DNA from 3 places in the Undibacterium sp. YM2 genome. Region 3 is predicted to be linked to each of the others. Evidence: predicted binding sites of a transcription regulator. Region 3 holds the regulator's gene; each other region holds the start of a gene.
The links. Region 3 encodes FliA, which starts transcription of late flagellar genes. Its sites were predicted from a motif close to CTAAAGTTTNNNNNNNNNNNGCCGNTA; they were not measured.
Positions count from the first base shown of each region.

Region 1 (6,302 bases), 240 kb from region 3:
TCCCGTGGCAAATAAGCTGATAGCCACAGGCCAGCCTCTTCCAATTGGGGGTACTGTTTCGCCAGCAAATATTTATTGAATATGCCGAAAGCAATCTTCCTGTTGTCAGGAAAGTGAGGCATGACGTCAAAAGCCAGTTTCAGATATCCCATGGCTTCATCACTCTCACCCGCATCCCCAGCCATCCTGGCCAGGGCATATAAAGCTTCTGCGTGACGCGGAAAATGCCTGATGATGGTCAGGCAGCCTTGCCTGGCCTCGGAAACAGAACCAGCATCGAAAAGTCGATGAACATCGCGCATTGCTTTTCGCGCATCAAAACTCGTTTTTGCCATGTCCGGTCCCCAGGTCAGCTTTTTATCATTAATCTTTTTTACAATTACCTCATCTGACTTACAAATTAAGTAAGCAAAATGAATAAAACTGCATGTCCACACTGGAAAATACCAGAAACCACCATGCTCAGGCTTATTTTATAGCTAATGATTTTGTTTCCATGTGTTAAATAAAGGCCGAAAACTAAATCAAATTTACCCCTAAAGTATTTAAAAAAAGCGCCGACAAGCGGAAAGAGAAAAAAAACTTGAGCAGAAAAAATAAGATTTATTTTCAGAAACACGCTAAAACTTTTTTAGTCTCTACCGATACCCTTTACAACGGCGGTCCAATAGTCAGCACGAAAGACCAAAGTTTCAGGCTACTACGCCAAAATTGTATAACTTAGGTAAGGAGAATCACCATGGCTGTTATTAATACCAATATTGCTTCGCTGAATGCGCAACGCAATTTGAGCACATCTCAATCCGCTCTGAATACGTCCCTCCAACGTTTGTCTTCTGGCTTGCGTATCAATAGCGCAAAAGACGATGCTGCTGGCCTGGCGATTTCCGAACGTCTTTCTTCACAAATCGGTGGCTTGAATCAAGCTGCACGTAATGCAAACGACGGTATCTCCCTGGCGCAAACCGCTGAGGGCGCGCTGCAACAAATCGGTTCCAACTTGCAACGTATCCGTGATCTGGCCGTACAATCCGCCAACGGCTCCAACAGCGTTTCTGATCGCGCCGCTCTGAACAACGAAGCAAGTCAGCTGATTTCTGAAATTAACCGCGTTGCCAGCAGCACTAACTTCAACGGCGTGAACCTGCTTGACGGTAGCTTCTCTGCACAAACTTTCCAAGTCGGTGCCAACGGTACAGCAAACGATCAAATCAGTATCGCTTCTATCTCCAGCGCAAAATCGAGCGCTCTGGGTGTTGGTGCATCTTCCAGCTACGCTACGACAGTAGCCGGTGCCGGTGCAGTTACCACAACAGCTCTGGCTGCCGGTGACTTGTCCATCAACGGCTTCCAGGTTGGTGCGTCCGCTGCTGACGGCGTATCCTTCTCCAATTCTACAGGCAGCGGTATCGCTAAGGCAGCAGCCATCAATGCGATCAGCGGCAGCACAGGCGTAACAGCAACTGTAGGCTCCACTACTATTGCTGGTACTGCAAGCACTTCTGCAACTGCAATTGCTTCTGGCGACATTACAATTAACGGCGTAAATCTGGGCGCCTTGAATGCATCTACTTCTGGCGCACAACGCGGCGCACAAGTTGCTGCAGCCGTTAATGCAATCAGCACACAAACAGGTGTTACGGCTACATTCAACACAACAACTGGTGCAGTCGCACTGGCTGCTGCCGACGGCCGCAACATCACTGTAACAGCCAGCACTAACGCTGCTGCTGCTGCTGCCAACACAGGTATTACTGTATCGGCAACGGGCGCAACTGACGTCAGCACTTCGACACTGTCCCTGACTTCTACCAGCTCTGCAGGTATCACTCTGGCTAACGGTACTGGTACTGGTTTGACAGCTGCCAACCTGACAGGTGGTTTCACTTCTGCCACTGTAACAGTAGGTGCAGGTGTATCTTCACTGAATCTGGGTACCGCTGCCGGGGCCACCGCCGCGTTGACGACCATCGATGCGGCGCTGCAATCGATCAATAGTTCCCGCGCTTCTCTGGGTGCTTATCAGAACCGTTTCTCTTCTGCGATTGAAAGTTTGCAGACCAACTCTGAAAACTTGACAGCATCCCGCAGCCGTATCCGTGATGCAGATTTCGCTCAAGAAACAGCATCTCTGACACGTGGTCAGGTCTTGCAACAAGCTGGTACAGCGATTTTGGCACAGGCTAACGGCTTGCCAAACGGCGTTCTGGCCCTGTTGCGTGGCTAATAGCAGTAGGCTTATGTAAATTAGGTCTATACTTAAAGCGTAAAGCATGTCCCCCTGGTCATCTTTTTGACCAGGGGTATTTTTCTTGAAGGAAAAGATCATGGACATCCGGTCGATAGGGAGCGCATCTCCATCAGGACAACTGATCACTGACCGTGCAACAGGCCCCGATACCAGCGCCCCTGTTTCAAGGTCTGCAGCAGCATCAACGCAAACCATTGATGCCGTCAAGGCAGTCTCTTCTGCATCCGCACCGCCAGAATTCGATAAAGTGACCAAAGCTGTCGATGATATCAACAAGACAATCCAATCTCTGTCACAATCACTCGAATTCAGTGTGGAAGAACATAGTAATAAAGTAGTCGTTAAGGTGGTTGATTTGCAAACCAAAGAAGTTTTGCGCCAGATCCCGTCCGAGGAAGCCCTTGAAATCTCGCGGTCTCTGGATAAACTACAGGGTTTACTGATCAAACAACAAGCGTAATTAGCTAATCATATAGTCAGTCCTGCATCTAAGTTTTAAATTGGCATGTAAATTCCCCTCTAAAGTCTGGTTTGTCTTTGCCGATAATTTAGTACAGTACGGTCTGACAAGGGGAACAATGTGAGCATACAATCGACAGGCTTAGGCGCCAATCTGGACGTCAACGGTCTCATTACCAAATTAATGCAGGTGGAGAGTCAGCCTCTGACTACACTGGCGAAGAAAGAAGCCAGTTTTCAGGCAAAGCTGTCTGCTTATGGCACGCTTAACAGCGCGCTCAGCGTTTTTCAGTCCAATGTTACCGGCCTCAGTAATCTGGGCACTTTTCAGTCGTTAACTGCTACGGCAGGCGACAGCTCTATCCTGTCTGCCACTACCACCAGCGTTTCTACCCAGGGCAACTATAATGTCAATGTCACCAAACTGGCACAGGCACAAACGATTTCCAGCGCTGGTCAAGTCAGTTCTACAGCCAGTATCGGCAGTGGCACCAGCACGACGATCACCTTTGAGTTTGGCACTATTACTGGTGGCACTTCTGCAAATGGCGTTTATACGGGCTCTACCTTTACTCAGGATGCCACGCAATCGATAGGCACAGTCACTATTGATGGCGCTAACAATTCACTGCAAGGCATCCGTGACGCAATTAATGCCGCAAAGGTAGGCGCAACTGCCGCCATTGTTGGTGACGGTAGCGCCACACCTTACCATCTGGTGCTCACTTCTGCCAAAACTGGTGCCACCTCCAGTCTTAAAATTTCTGCCACGGGCGATGCTGCCATCCAAAGCCTGGTGAATTACGATCCTGCCGGAACACAAAACTTTACCGAAACCACCACTGCCCAGAATGCAGCACTGACGGTCAATGGCATTGCGATTTCCAGCACGTCCAACGCAGTAACGGGTGCCATACAGGGTACCACCCTGAACCTCAGTAAAGTAGGCACGACCAGCCTTGCCCTGAGTGCCAATACCAGCGGCATACAGTCTGCCATTAATGGTTTTGTCAAAGGTTACAATGACTTTCAGGCAACCTTAAAAACCTTGACCGGTTACGATGCCAGCACAAAAAAAGGTGGCATTCTGATTGGCGACTCTACAGCCAGAAATGTGCAAAGCCAGATCAGATCGACACTCAGTACTGCTGTCAACGGCCTGGGTGGAAACATCACCAGCCTTGCCAGCATAGGCATCAATTTTCAAAAAGATGGCACACTCTCCGTCGATTCGACGAAACTCAGTGCTGCCTTGTCGACGAATTACAATGAGATCAGCGGTTTGTTTGCCTCCGTTGGTAAAGCGACGGACAGTCTGGTCAGTTACAGCAGCTCTACCAGTGCAACCAAGCAAGGCGCTTATGGCCTGGAAATCACTGCCATTGCTACGCAAGGTGGCTTGCAAGGCGATCTGGACCTGAGCACCGGCAACACCACCATTGCAGCCAACACTGCCATCAATGTCACCCTGGATGGGAAAACATCCCTAGTATCACTGGCCGCAGGCACTTACACAGCGTCTTCGCTGGCAACCTTGCTGCAAACTTCAATCAACGGGAATTCCACTTTCAAAGACAATGGTTCAACCGTCACTGCCACCATTAACAGCGGCGGCAAGTTGCAATTGCAATCAACCAAGTATGGTAGTGCTTCGAATGTGAACCTGGCAAATGGCACCGGCACTGGTGCTGCCAGTTTTACCGGCACCGTCCTCAACGGCACGGCCGGCGTGGACGTGGCAGGCAAACTGAATGGCATTACAGCGGCTGGCAGTGGACAGTTCCTGACAGGTGCTACTGGCTCTGATACCGAGGGCTTGAAAATATTGGTCAGTGGTGGCTCACTGGGAGCCCGCGGAACAGTGAATTTTTCCAGGGGTTATGCGTCACAGGTATCGTCTTTGCTATCTACTGTGGTTGGCACTTCCGGCTCAATATCCAGTGCTACAGATGGTATCAACCGCAGTATCAAGGACATAGGCAAACAAAGGGATATTTTGAATAGCCGCCTGTTCGATACAGAAGCACGCTACCGGGCGCAATTTACAGCCCTGGACTCGATTGTAAGCAGTTTGAATAATACAAGTTCATTTCTTTCACAACAACTGGCAGCACTGACGTCAAGCACGAAGTGAACGAAGTTAGCAGTACCAATAATATCAGAGAGGATTAATCGCTATGTTTGGCTCATCTCAAGTACGTGGTGCAAATGCCTACGCAAAAGTAGGCATAGAGACTGGCGTGATTGCTGCCAGTCCCCATAAATTGATCGTGATGCTTTTTGAAGGAGCAATCGTAGCGATCTCCAATGCATCGCAGCACCTCAGCAATGGTGAAATAGCCTCTAAAGGTCAGTCAATTTCGAAAGCTATCGCCATTATCGAAAACGGACTGCGCGCCAGCCTGGACAAGAAGGCCGGTGGTGAAATAGCCAATAATCTTGATGCCCTTTACGAATATATGAGTGCCCGTTTGATTCGCGCCAATCTGGACAATAACGATGACATGCTCAATGAAGTAAAAAATCTATTAAGGGATTTAAAATCTTCATGGGAAGCAATTGCCCCCAGCAACGAACCTGCTGCGGAAGCACCCAAAATGAATATCGACCCATTGTCCCCTCGTCCTGCCAACTTTGTTGAGGCTTGAATCAAGATGAATAGTCTGGAACTGATCTCATTGTATGAAAATGTTGCCGTGATTACAGGCAATATGCTGGAAGCTGCGCGCTCAGGAAATTGGGAATTGCTGGAACAACTGGAAAATGACTGCTCCAGCCGCGTACAAACCATACGTGAAAGCGAAATCCCTTTTGATCTGCCCGCAGACATGCGTGACAAAAAAGTCCGCATCATCAAGAAAATTCTTGCCGACGACAAGGAAATTCGCGACATTACCGAGCCATGGATGGCGCAGTTGTCAGACCTGATGAAAAACTCCAGTACCAACAGAAAATTATCCAATGCGTATGGTGCAGGTAGTTCAGCCTGATTTTTATGGCGACCCGGCTCGATATTCTGTCCAAACCAGTTGCCAATATCGAGGCACCGGCAGCAGCACTGTCCATTAACGAAACCCGGCAGGACATCACCCCCAAACTGGCGCAGCTGGTTACCGGGCAATTGCTCAAGGGTGAAATCCTGTCAAAGTTAATGGACGGCAGTTTTACCGTCAGAGTGGCAGGCATTACCGCTAAGATGATGCTGCCCGAAGGCAGTAAAACAGGCGACCAGATTCCACTGCGCCTGATCGCGACCGAACCCCGCCCCACATTTCTGCTGGAACATGACGGGGACGCCCATTTCCCTACCCCGCTACCGCAAAACTACGCAACAGGCGCAGAAAAGCGCCCGCAACTCCAGTCCAGTAATTATCTGGGTGCGGCAACTGACGAGGTAGATACTCCAGGCCTTCAAACTGCCAGCAGGCCAGTCACTCCAGAAACAGGTGCCAAAGCCGATACTTCGAGTATAGTCAGTTTGTCAGTAAATGAAGCTGGCAAGAAGATCAGCAACGACGCCACTGTCAACTCACCCAAGGTCGGCCCACAGGAAGTAACCACGGCCAAACCGACAGAAATCAACGGTAAGCTC
Region 1 is NZ_AP018441.1:2,465,950-2,472,251, reverse strand. It holds gene UNDYM_RS11225 (tetratricopeptide repeat protein) at 1-335, opposite strand, end outside; gene UNDYM_RS11220 (flagellin) at 740-2,227, shown strand; gene UNDYM_RS11215 (flagellar protein FlaG) at 2,328-2,711, shown strand; gene fliD (flagellar filament capping protein FliD) at 2,832-4,844, shown strand; gene fliS (flagellar export chaperone FliS) at 4,888-5,358, shown strand; gene UNDYM_RS11200 (flagellar protein FliT) at 5,365-5,700, shown strand; gene UNDYM_RS11195 (flagellar hook-length control protein FliK) at 5,706-6,302, shown strand, end outside.
Region 1: fliD (flagellar filament capping protein FliD) is a predicted target of FliA. The motif match lies at 2,771-2,797, and genes of this name have one in related genera.

Region 2 (6,302 bases), 420 kb from region 3:
TCCTGAACTGATGATCACCGAGTTTGGTATGGTTCCAGATCAGGTTTTGCAGCAAGGTCAGGAAGATGGGGTAGATCGCAAACATCCACATATAGAGTACGAAGATGAAAAGTCCAAATGAGGCTGCTGCAGCAACATCAAATTTGCCCCCATGGCCGCCAGCAAACAATGCCATTACTGTACTGCCAAAGCCTACGCTGATAACAATAATGCCAGCCAGCATAATACCTATGCCGACCAGGTAAGCCCAGTAAAACTGGCCAACGCCAGCATTGAAAGAAAAATGTGTACTGCCGAAACGGCTTTCGTTGTGCTGGAATCTTTTCAGGCGTTGATGGAATACGGGGGCCAGCAAGTACAGAGTGAACGCTGTCAGCAGCGGCCATAACAAGAAGGTGCTGTATGCCTGCCCTGCAGTGCCACGAAAACCAAAACGTATGCCACGGTAGCTGGAGTTATACAGCTTGAACTGCAAGCTCTTCCATACCAGCCATGGCATGACCACAACCATCATCAACATCATGGATGATCCCAGGATCATGCTAGGATCAAGTTTAAATGCTAACTGATAGCCAAAGAAAAAAACAAAAGCGACGATGCGCCCCTTGAGGATGGCAATGGCATTGCCATGATATTCAAAGCTGCTACCACCCAGATGCGTGCTGGAATACAGGTAGCGGTTGCGGCGTACCTTGGCCCAGGCAGAATAAATACCCAGGGTGATAATACTGAGTAATAAATTAACTATCCATATGCGGAAATATTCGCTGCCACTTCCTCTGAATTCAAGTTGCAAAGTGCCGCTTGATGATTGCTGACTTACCGAAAAGTCATTGTTTTGAAAGTTATCCATGCTTGTGTTTTTCCCATGCACTTTATTTTTTGGAGCATGGACAATCGCATGGAGTTAGTATTAAGTCAAGTGCATTAGCGCTTGCGACCTCTGATCAAAGATGCTTTACCACAAACTGTTGTGGAAAATAAATGGTTAAAGCGGCTTGGCTAATGCAGCTTTTTCCAGGTGGAGATAGCAGTTGTGCCATTGCCGCTAGCGCCGGCGGGTACGCGGTAACTCAGTACGTCAGCCTTTAACTCAAATTGTCTCGCCTGCTCACTGCCATCCCAGTTAGAGAAGGATGCATGTTCTATTCTGAAGACCAGCACATTTCTCTCGGTATCAATGAAGCAGCGGCCATAATGTGAACTGGTGTCGAGGGCAGCAGCGCGGTATTCTGCTTCCGTACCTTTGCGTTTGTCGCCTGCGGCAAACTTGCTGCGTTCTGATTTGTAGATTTGCAGTGAATAACGGCCAGTGCCGTCAATGATGAGCAAGCCTTGCGGATTTGCCCCAAAGGTTTCGCCACGGCTGCCGTCGGCGCGAATTTCTGGTGCAGCCAACAATACCCAGGTACCTGCCAGGTATTTTTGTGCCTGTTCATTTTTATCGACTTCCTGTTCGGTGAAAGCGCTGGCTGGAAGACTCAGGGTCAGAAGGCAAATCACAGCGATGATGTTGTTGATTGGTGTTTTGATTGAGGTTTTAACTGCGGTTTTAACTGCGGTTTTAACTGCGGTTTTCATGTCATTTCCCTTGCTGTTCATTTTTTGCTGCGTCACTGATTGCCAGCAGTAATTTGCCTGTCGTCCGGCGTGATTCCAGATCTGTATGGGCTCTGGCAGCCTGCTCCAGTGGGTAAACCTGATGTATGCGCAATCGCAATACGCCTTCGCGCAACCAGTCCAGAACCCGTTGGCTGCGGTACTTGAGGTCTTCGGCGTCAGCGATATGATGGGTGAGGGTGGGGCGGGTAAAGAACAGTGAGCCCTGGCGGCACAAGTGCATGGGGTCTATCGGCGGCACATTCCCGGCGGACTGGCCAAACAAGACCAGACTGCCCAAAGGGCGCAAGACTGCCATGCTGCCCAGGTAGGTAGTCAGGCCGACTGAGTCATACACCACATGCACACCTTTTTGCTGGGTCAACTCCCTGGTCGCTGCAACAAAGTCAGTTTCCGTATACAAAATGACGTGATCTGCTCCGGCTGCTTTGGCCAGTTCGGCTTTTTCCGCGCTGGATACCGTGCTGATAACGATCGCGCCCTTATGTTTCAGTACCTGGGTCAGTAATAAACCAACTCCACCAGCACCGGCATGCAACAGTACGGTATCGCCAGATTGCACGCGATAACTGGTTTCGGTCAGATATTGCACGGTGACGGCTTGCAGCATGGCGGCTGCGGCTTCTTGCGTGCTGACTTCGGCAGGCAGCGCGATCAGCTTCCATGCTGGAATAGCCAGGTATTCGGCATAAGAGCCCGGTTGCGACAACCAGGTTACCCTGGTGCCGGGTGTTAGCTCTGCATTGCCTTCGACCACGATGCCTGCGCCTTCTGCACCCGGTATGCAGGGCAGGGTAACCGGGTTTTGTCCATTGCGCTGATATACATCGGCGTAATTGATACCGGCGTAATCGACGCGTACCAGGACTTCCCCTTCTTTGGGCGTCGGCCTTGCCAGGTCGCGCACTTCAAGTACTTCTGGCCCACCTTGTGAAAAAAATTGTATGGCTCGCATATTTCCTCGCTTTGCTCTGATCATCAGTTGTTCAGACCCCATGTCTGTTTGTCTGGTGTGCAGCTTAATCAAAGCCGGATCGAAAGAAAATTACTGAAAAATTCGCCTCGACTGTGCATAATTGCACCATGATGAACTGGGATGATTTACGTTATTTTCTGGCACTGGTCGATTGCGGTACGCTGACTGGCGCGGCGCGTCGCCTGCAGGTAGAGCATACGACGGTTGCGCGGCGTATTGATGCGCTGGAGGCAGCCCTGAAGCTGCGTCTGTTCGATAGACTTGTACGTGGATGGCAACTCACCACAGAAGGGCATGACCTGGTCGCGCATGCAAGGGAAGTAGAAGAACGCTGGTTCAATTTTGAGAGAAAGGCACTCAGCACCAGCAAAATGGAAGGCATAGTGCGTATTTCTGCACCACCCAGTTTATCGACTTTTGTACTCGCACCCCAGCTTAAAAAACTCTGCACCAGCTTGACCGGCGTGGAATTGGAGTTGCAGGCAGAGCGGCATCAGGTCAGCTTGGGCAAGCGTGAGGCAGATATTGCATTGCGGATGGCACGTCCGCAAACGGCGGGTCTGGTGATCAAACCCTTGGCCAATGTGGGCTATGGATTGTATGCCAGCAAAACCTACCTGAAGAAGCACAAGGAAGAAGATTGGGAATTTGTTGCCTATGAAAAGAATTCTGCAACGCCCCATCATCAATGGCTGGAAGATTATCTGATGCCGCGCAAAGTCGTGTTGCGCAGTAATGACCAGATGGTGCTGGCGCAATGTGCCGCTGCTGGCCTGGGAGTAGCTGTTTTACCCCATTATTTACGTCAAAGTCATCGTGACCTGCAGCGTATAGAACAACAGGCTTGCCCCATGCGCAGAAAACTCTGGCTGGTCATGCATGATGATGTACGCCGCTCGCCGAGGGTAAGAGCAGTGGCCGATGGCTTGATTGAATTGTTTTCCAGTGCCGAAGTGAGTGATTTATTGACATAAATGAAAAGTGTGCTTGCATAAAAATACGATCTTGTCATTTTAAAATGTTGTTTTATTGAAATTTTATTTGCCAGTGTACAGTCAGTTGCTTACATGTGCTCACATTTAAATTAAGCCTATCTTAGGTAGAAACCTAAACTTTTGACAAAAACGACCGTAATACACAATATGCGGTAATCCGTCATTGGGTTTAATTTATGGGCTGGAGAGCAAAATGAGCATCAATCAAATAGCAGGTGGGGCCACTGGCGGTGTCAGTGTTGATACCCGGCAAGATGTTAAAATTGCCCCCGTTGTTGTTAAACAGGTGTCTGCTCCTGCACCTGTTGAGGCGAGTAAAACTGCTGTCAGTAAAGACAGTCAGCCTCAAAATGACATTTCTGCCAAAGAGCTCAAGAACTCTGTTGACCAGATTAACCGCGCCATAGGCTTGAATAAAAGCGTCAATCTCAACCTCGACAATGATTCCGGTAAAGTGGTGGTACAGATTGTTGATAATGAAACCAAGGTTGTCTTGCGCCAAATCCCATCAAAAGAAGTGCTGGCTATCGCCCGCGATCTTGAAGGTAAAAAAGGCGTTTTGCTTAATGATCATGCATGAATGGATGAAGAGTGATTGTCAGCTCTGATGTTGAATACTGGTTAAAGCAAGCAAATCTTCCCCTCCACGACAGGATAGGTAAGGCACCTGAAGAATTATTGGCCTATGTTGCGAAAGTGAATAACAGCACTTTTGCTGACCAACTACCTGCGCAAGCCGAACTGAATCCCGATTTTTTAAATGATATCCGCGCAGCGATAGTGGACATGCCACCTCCTGTGCTGCAGCTTTTGGATAAACCCCTGCTGGGTGTCTATTTAGGTTGCGGCCTGGGATCATCTGCGGTGACTGACGTTGTTGCAGGCCCGGATGGTAAGGTGCTCGGCCTGGTGACACTCATGGATGCCGACGCTTTTTTAGACCGCACGGCAAATGACTGGGCCAGCTGGAAAGAAAACACCCCATTTTTGCCAGGCTCAGCTTTTCAAGTCCATCTGCAAATTGAAACTGCGGAAAACGATAACCGCAAAAATGCCATGCAGTTTTTGCTCTTGCATGAATTTGGTCATGTGCTGACTGCCGGTAGCGAGTTTTTACCCGACTGGTGGATAGGTTCGCAAAAATTCAGATCGACTGAAGAATATAGTTTCTTGAGTCTGTCCTGGCAAATAGCCATGAGTGGCGACATTATTCCTTTGCTCAGACATGATTTTGAGCACCGCAAGGACTTGCGCTTTTATAGCGATCAGCAAGTTGATGGCGATTTAATCCCAGGTATCTACAAGGCGCTTGAAAAAACCGGCTTCTCCAGTCTGTATGCCGCAACCAATGCCTATGACGATTTTGCCGAAGCATTTGCCATGTATGTACATGGCATGATGATGGGCAAGCCTTATCGATTGAGCATTCGTTCTGGCGATGAAATCATCATGGAAGTGGCGGATTACTGGTCCAGCCCACGAGCCCGCTCCAGGAAACAGTTATTTGCTGAATACCTCGGTAATTGACAATACTCCCCCTAAGCTCTGGACATAAGCAGGGGGTAGATAAAGCGTTGCCTTTAGGTCACTTTTTGCTATTGAACTATTCGTTTGCATCAATAAAGCAGCAAAATTTGCTTTATTCGACACTTCATTTTCCATCCGCTCATCCATAATGTGAATAAGCTTAGGCGCTTCTTGCCTTTATGCTGCAATTATTCACGGATGGATATCTGAATGACCGTACCGCCAAAGAACTTCATGGACCCGGACGACTGGCAGGCCCTGCGTGCGCAGGGACATCGCATGCTGGACGATATCCTTGATTACGCAGAGCACATACGCGAGCGCCCGGTCTGGCAAGTGATACCGGATGAAGTGCGCGCAAAGTTCCAGTCGGGTTTGCCAACTGCGCCGACTGAGCTCGGTGAAGTGCATCAACAATTCATGGAAAATATCTTGCCGTATTCGGTAGGCAATAGCCATCCTGGCTTCATGGGCTGGGTGCAGGGAGGTGGTAATCCTGTTGGTACTTTGGCAGAAATGCTGGCAGCGGGACTGAACGCCAATCTGGGTGGGCGTGATCATATACCGATAGAAGTCGAGCGTCAGATAACGCGCTGGGTCAGCGAGCTATTCCATTTTCCGGATACTGCCAGTGGCCTGTTCGTGACTGGCACGTCGATGGCTAACTTCATTGCCGTACTGGTAGCGCGGGCGCGTACTCTGGGTACAGAGGTAAGGCATCAGGGGCTCACGGCTTTTCCTGAACGGCTGGTGGCTTATACCTCAGCAGGGGCGCACGGTTGCGTCGCACAGGCCATGGACATGGCAGGGATGGGGAGAAATGCCTTGCGCGTCATCCCCATGAATGCCAGCTTTGAGATGGATGTCGGCGCATTGCAGGCAGCAATCGCGGCAGACCGCGCAGCGGGATTGACGCCATTCATGCTGATAGGTACTGCCGGTTCAGTGGATGTTGGCGCGATTGATGACTTACAGGCCCTGGCGGATGTCGCCAGCACTGAAAAATTATGGTTCCATATTGATGGTGCATTTGGTGCGCTGGGTATGTTATCTCCCCTTATTGCTGCACGCCTGGTTGGCATAGAACGGGCTGATTCGATTGCCTTTGATTTTCATAAATGGTTGCAAGTACCTTACGATGCAGGCTTTATTCTGGTACGCGACAGCGATGCACATTATGCGAC
Region 2 is NZ_AP018441.1:1,796,418-1,802,719, forward strand. It holds gene UNDYM_RS07885 (YjgN family protein) at 1-853, opposite strand, end outside; gene UNDYM_RS07890 (lipocalin-like domain-containing protein) at 1,003-1,581, opposite strand; gene UNDYM_RS07895 (quinone oxidoreductase) at 1,583-2,575, opposite strand; gene UNDYM_RS07900 (LysR family transcriptional regulator) at 2,704-3,570, shown strand; gene UNDYM_RS07905 (flagellar protein FlaG) at 3,785-4,171, shown strand; gene UNDYM_RS07910 (hypothetical protein) at 4,183-5,118, shown strand; gene UNDYM_RS07915 (pyridoxal-dependent decarboxylase) at 5,329-6,302, shown strand, end outside.
Region 2: UNDYM_RS07905 (flagellar protein FlaG) is a predicted target of FliA. The motif match lies at 3,704-3,730, and genes of this name have one in related genera.

Region 3 (6,302 bases):
TCAATATTGCGATCGCCATCATCGTTTTGCTGACCAGTTTATACACGGTCAAGCCGCTGGATTTCATGGTGTTCCCGACCGTGCTGCTGGTCAGCACCATGCTGCGCCTGTCCCTGAACGTCGCTTCTACCCGCGTCGTGCTGACAGAAGGCCACACTGGCCCGGATGCCGCCGGTAAAGTGATTGAAGCCTTTGGTCACTTTTTGATCGGAGGTAATTACACGGTCGGTATCGTGGTCTTCATTATCCTGACCATCATCAACTTTACTGTCGTTACCAAGGGTGCTGGCCGTATTGCAGAGGTGGGTGCACGTTTTGCCCTGGATGCGATGCCGGGCAAGCAAATGGCGATTGATGCTGACTTGAATGCCGGCCTGATCGCTGAGCAGGAAGCCCGCCGTCGCCGTACCGAAGTGGCGCAAGAAGCAGAATTTTATGGTGCCATGGACGGTGCCAGTAAATATGTGCGTGGTGACGCGGTAGCGGGCATCATGGTCACCGTCATCAATATCGTTGGTGGCCTGGTGGTGGGCATGGTACAGCATGACCTGGATTTTGCGACCGCCCTGAAAAACTATACCTTGCTGGCGATTGGTGATGGCCTGGTGGCGCAAATTCCTTCACTGATTATCTCAACTGCGGCAGGTGTCGTGGTCTCGCGCGTGGCCAGCGACCAGGATATCAGTGGTCAGTTAATAGGGCAGTTGTTTGCCAAACCCCAGGTCATGATCATCACTGGCGGTATTATCGGCGGTATGGGCATCATACCCGGCATGCCGCACATCGCCTTCGTTTTGCTGGCAGGCATACTGGTTGGCGGTGGCTACATGCTTAACAAGCGCGCCCAGTTGCCCCCGGTTATTGAAGAAAAAACCGAGGCTCCCGCCACTGCAGGTCAGGAAATGGAAGAAGCAACCTGGCAAGATATCTTGCCAGTCGATACCCTGGGCCTGGAAGTCGGTTATCGCCTAATACCCCTGGTAGATAAAAATCAGAGCGGCGAACTCCTGCGCCGTATCAAAGGCATACGCAAGAAATTTGCCCAGGAAGTGGGATTTTTGTCACCCCCCGTCCATATACGCGATAATCTGGAACTCAAGCCTTCGGCATACAGGATCACCCTCAAGGGTGTGGAAGTCGGTGCCGGTGAGGCATTGAGCGGACAATATCTGGCGATCAATCCTGGCATGGTGACCGGTAATTTGCCAGGTGCCGTCACCAATGATCCTGCCTTTGGCTTGCCAGCGATCTGGATAGACGCCGCACTGCGTGAACAGGCGCAAGCGATGGGGTATACCGTGGTCGATTCTGGCACCGTTATTGCCACCCATCTGAATCACCTGATCACCAGCCATGCGGCAGAGTTGCTGGGGCGCCAGGAAGTGCAGTTGCTCATGGATCACCTGGCAAAAGACATGCCCAAAATGGTGGAAGAGCTGGTGCCAAAAGCCCTGCCTCTGTCCATCCTGCAAAAAGTATTACAAAACCTGCTGGTCGAGGGTGTGCATATCCGCGATATGCGTACCATTATTGAGACCCTGTCTGAGCAAGCCATGCATACCCAGGATGCGAATGAGTTGACGGCGCAAGTCAGGATCGCTTTGGGCCGTGCCATCGTCCAGCAAATCTTCCCGACCGGGAATGAGATGACGGTCATGACCCTGGATAGCCGCCTCGAACGCCTATTGATGCAAGCCCTGCAAACCAGCGGCGCTGATGGCTCTGGCATAGAACCTGGCCTGGCCGACACGCTGGCAAGCCAGACCGAGGCTGCGGCCCAGCATCAGGAGCAAATGGGCCTGACGCCAGTGCTGCTTGTGCCTGCGCCATTGCGCGCCTTGCTGTCACGCTTCCTGCGCCGCAATTTGCCACAACTCAAAGTCTTGTCACACGCAGAAGTACCTGAAACAAAAACCATTAGAGTCACCAGTCTGGTCGGAGGTCAATCATGAACGTCAGAAAATTTACCGCGAACACTTCTCGCGAAGCTTTGCGCATGTTGCGCGATGCTTTGGGGGCAGATGCCGTGATCCTGTCCAACCGTAATGTGGGCGGCAAGGTGGAGATTCTGGCCATGGCTGATGAAGCCATCAGTGCCATTGCACCTGCTTCCAGCGATGAGGCACCGGTGCCTGAAGTGCCGCGCTTTGCTCCTCGTCTTAGCCCTCAATTCCAGTCTGATGAACCACTTATCAGACCGCGTGCGTTTGAGCGAGCCGTGGAGGCTCCTGCAAGTGTGCCGACTTTCAAGGCGGCGACCGGTGCATCTGGTTTTGCCAGTGAAATCGAAGCCCCGGTGAGTGCCAATGAGCTTAACGATGTCATGTCAGAAATACGTTCCATGCGCAGCATGCTGGAATCTCAGTTGGCAGAAATCTCCTGGACACAAACGCAAAAACGCCAGCCACAAAAAGCAGAAATCCTGCGTGAATTACTGGCGACAGGTTTCAGTGCCAGTCTGTCTCGCTATCTGGTGGAAAAGCTGCCTGAAGCAGGCAAGCTTGAAAATGGCCTGGACTGGATCAAAAACGTCCTGACCCGTAACCTGTCAACCATAGACAATGAAAATGAGATGCTGGAAAAGGGCGGGGTGTATGCCCTGGTAGGCCCCACAGGCGTCGGCAAGACGACCACAACGGCCAAGCTGGCGGCTCGTTGTGTCATGCGTCATGGCCCATCCAAACTGGCCCTGATCACGACGGACGGTTATCGTATTGGCGGTTTTGAGCAATTGCGTATCTACGGCAAGATATTGGGTGTCATGGTGCATGCGGTCAAGGATGAGGCAGATTTACGCATCGCCTTGTCGGAGCTCAAGAACAAGCACACGGTCCTGATTGATACTGTCGGTGTCAGCCAGCGTGACAAAATGGTGACTGAGCAGGTGGCAATGTTGTCTGGAACAGACACTCCGGTAAAGCGTTTGCTGTGCCTGAATGCGACTTCAACGGGTGAAACCTTGAGTGAGGTCGTACGTGCCTATCAGGGCAATGGTCTGGCAGGCTGTATCCTGACCAAGCTTGATGAGGCGGCCACCATAGGTGGTGCACTGGATATCGCGATACGCCAGAAACTCATGGTGTATTACGTCGCCAGTGGACAGCGTGTACCTGAGGACCTGCATATCGCCAACAAGCTCTACCTGATAGATCGCGCCTTCAAGCTCAAGCGTGAAACGGCGGCTTTCCGTTATCTGGATGAAGAATTACCCTTGCTGATGGCTGGCGCCGGTATTGCTGGTGCCGCGGCAGGAAAATCAGGACGTGCTGGTCAGGAGGTGTCCCTTGGCTAGTTTCGATCAGGCAGAAGGCCTGCGCCGTATGCTGGCTGGGCCAAAACCACGGGTATTTACCTTTTTGTCAGCCTTGAGAGAAGATGAAAAGAGTGGCATGTTGGTCAATCTCGGGGTGTCGCTGGCGCGCCAGGGTAACCAGGTCTTGATGGTGGATGCGCGCTCTTCCGAAAATAGTGTGGGAGCCTGGTTGAATGCCAACCTTGATCAGACCTTATTGGATGTAGCGAGACAACAGCGTACAATGAAGGAAGCAGTCAAATTGGTGGCTGCAGGCCTGTCGGTAACGATGCTGGCCCGTCACGCGTGGCTGCCGCCCGAAAATACCCGGCATTTGTCCAAAGTATTTGATGTGGCGGCCAACCGTGCGGACCTGGTCATCGTCGATAGTGAGATCAATCTGGATGACAGTTTTCCGCTGGCGACGCTGGATGACAGCGAACTGGTGATACAGGTTTCTGCTGACCCCGACATGATCAAGGCCGCTTACGGATTGATCAAGCGTGTGAGCAACCGGCTGGGGCGACGTGGTTATGGTATTTTAGTGTCCGGAGCATCGGAAAAAGAGGCGAGATTGATTTATACGAATATGGCGCAGGCGGCCAGCCGTTACCTGGCAGTGCCGCTGCACTACGTCGGCCACGTGCCAGAAGATGAACATGTAAGAAAGGCTGCACATTTGGGACGCTCTGTGATTGACGCTTTTCCTAAAGCCCTTGCTTCGCTGGCATTCTCCCGGCTGGCTGAACAATTGGCGAAGACCGCGCGTTCCACCTTATGTGCAGAGGGAGTCCCTGAGCTGGGTGTCGGTCTCGGAATATAATCAAAACAATGTACACCGCGAGCGGAAAATCAGATAAAAACTTCCTGTTAAGGGAGCATGCGCCTCTGGTCAAGCGTCTGGCTTACCAGTTGAAGGCGCGCCTGCCTCCCAGTGTGGAGGTGGATGATCTTGTGCAGGCCGGTATGATAGGCCTGCTGGATGCGGTTAACCGCTACGAAGATACCCATGGTGCCCAGTTTGAAACCTATGCAGTACAGCGCATACGTGGTGCCATGCTGGACGAGTTGCGTAGTAGCGACTGGCTGCCGCGTGGCGTGCGCCAGAACATGCGCAAGATAGAAAATGCCATGAATGTGCTGCAGCAAAAGCTGGGCAGGCCACCGCTGGAAACCGAGGTGGCAAAATCACTCAAGCTGAGCCTTGAAGAGTATCAGAACCTGCTCACTGACAGTGGCGGGCATCAACTGGTCTATTACGAAGACTTTCATGATGCTGATACCAAGGAGCATTTTCTTGACCATTATTGCTCAGACTTTTCTGGCGATCCTCTGCAGGATCTGCTCAATGATGACTTCCGTGACGCCGTCATCGGTGCCATAGACAGCCTGCCGGAGCGGGAGAAATTGCTGATGGGCCTGTACTATGAGCAGGAATTGAATCTCAAGGAAATCGGGGCCGTGATGGGGGTATCGGAGTCGCGGGTTTCTCAATTACACAGTCAGGCAGTTGCCAGGCTCAGGGCATACTTAAGGGAGAAAGCGTGGACTGGGCTAGCATAATTGGTTTGATACTGGTGGTACTCGGCATCGTCAGTGGCCAGCTGATCGAGGGCGGGCGCCTGTCTTCGCTGGTGCAGCCGGCTGCTTTTGTGATTGTGGTCATTGGTACTCTCGGTGCGGTACTCTTGCAAAGCAGGATGAACACCTTCATGCGTGGTGTGCGCATGTTGCGCTGGGTAGTGTCTGAACCGCCTGACAGCAGCAAGAAAAATATTGCCGATGCACTGATCTGGAGTGTGGTGGCCAGGCGTGAAGGCTTCCTGAGCCTGGAACGTTACATGAATGCTTCTACCGATCCCTTCATAGGCAAAGGCTTGCGCCTGGTGATCGATGGCATAGACCCTATACGCTTGAAAGACATACTGGATGTCGATATTTCATTGTATGAAATGGAGCAGCGTCAGGCCGCTAAAATCTGGGAGTCTGCGGGTGGGTATTCCCCGACCATAGGTATTCTTGGGGCTGTGCTGGGGCTTATCCATGTCATGGAAAATCTCAGTGACCCATCCAAGCTTGGTGGTGGTATTGCCGTTGCCTTTGTAGCCACGATCTATGGCGTGGGCCTGGCTAACCTGTTATTTTTGCCCGTCAGCAATAAACTCAAGGAAATCATAGGCCGTGAAGTGACGCGCCGTGAAATGTTGTCCGATATTTTTTATAGCATCGCCCTGGGTGACAGTCCGCGCGTGGTGGAAGAAAGACTGACCAACCACCGCAATTAAGCGACGCAGTGACACTGAAAAAATACACTTATGGCAAGGAAAAAATACCACGAAGAACCAGACAACCATGAGAGATGGCTGGTTTCTTACGCGGATTTTATTACCTTGCTGTTTGCGTTTTTTGTTGTCATGTATGCCATCTCCTCGCTGAACGAGGGCAAATACCGGGTCTTGTCCAACTCACTGACTGGTGCCTTTGGCAAAGTCATGACGGTGAATCCCAAGCCTGTCGATGCGCAGCTTGAGCAAAAGATCAAGCTCGATCCCTTGCCCCTGGTCAAAAACCGTATCAATGAAGGTTTGCGCAAAGAAAAAGCGCAAATGACGACCATGGCCAAAGATATCATGACCGTGCTGGAGCCTCTGGTGCGCGAAGGCAAGGTCAGGGTTACCCAGACCAGCCGCGGTATTACCATAGAAATCAATGCCAGCCTCTTGTTCGCTCCTGGTGATGCGCGCCTGAATGTCGATTCCATACAGGCACTGAGAGCGATTGCCGGTGTCCTCAAGCTTGATACCCATGCCATACAGGTAGAGGGACATACTGACAACCTACCTATCAGTAACCCCATCTTCCCGTCAAATTGGGAATTGTCGGCCGTACGCGCCAGCACGGTTGCCCGTTTGCTCACGGAAAATGGTGTCGATGAAAACCGCGTGACTGCAGTAGGGCAGGGCGCAAAACTACCTGTCAGTGACAATGACACACCGGAAGGGAGGGCCAG
Region 3 is NZ_AP018441.1:2,221,111-2,227,412, forward strand. It holds gene flhA (flagellar biosynthesis protein FlhA) at 1-1,952, shown strand, start outside; gene flhF (flagellar biosynthesis protein FlhF) at 1,949-3,292, shown strand; gene UNDYM_RS10025 (MinD/ParA family protein) at 3,285-4,115, shown strand; gene UNDYM_RS10030 (RNA polymerase sigma factor FliA) at 4,124-4,855, shown strand; gene UNDYM_RS10035 (flagellar motor protein) at 4,837-5,577, shown strand; gene motD (flagellar motor protein MotD) at 5,608-6,302, shown strand, end outside.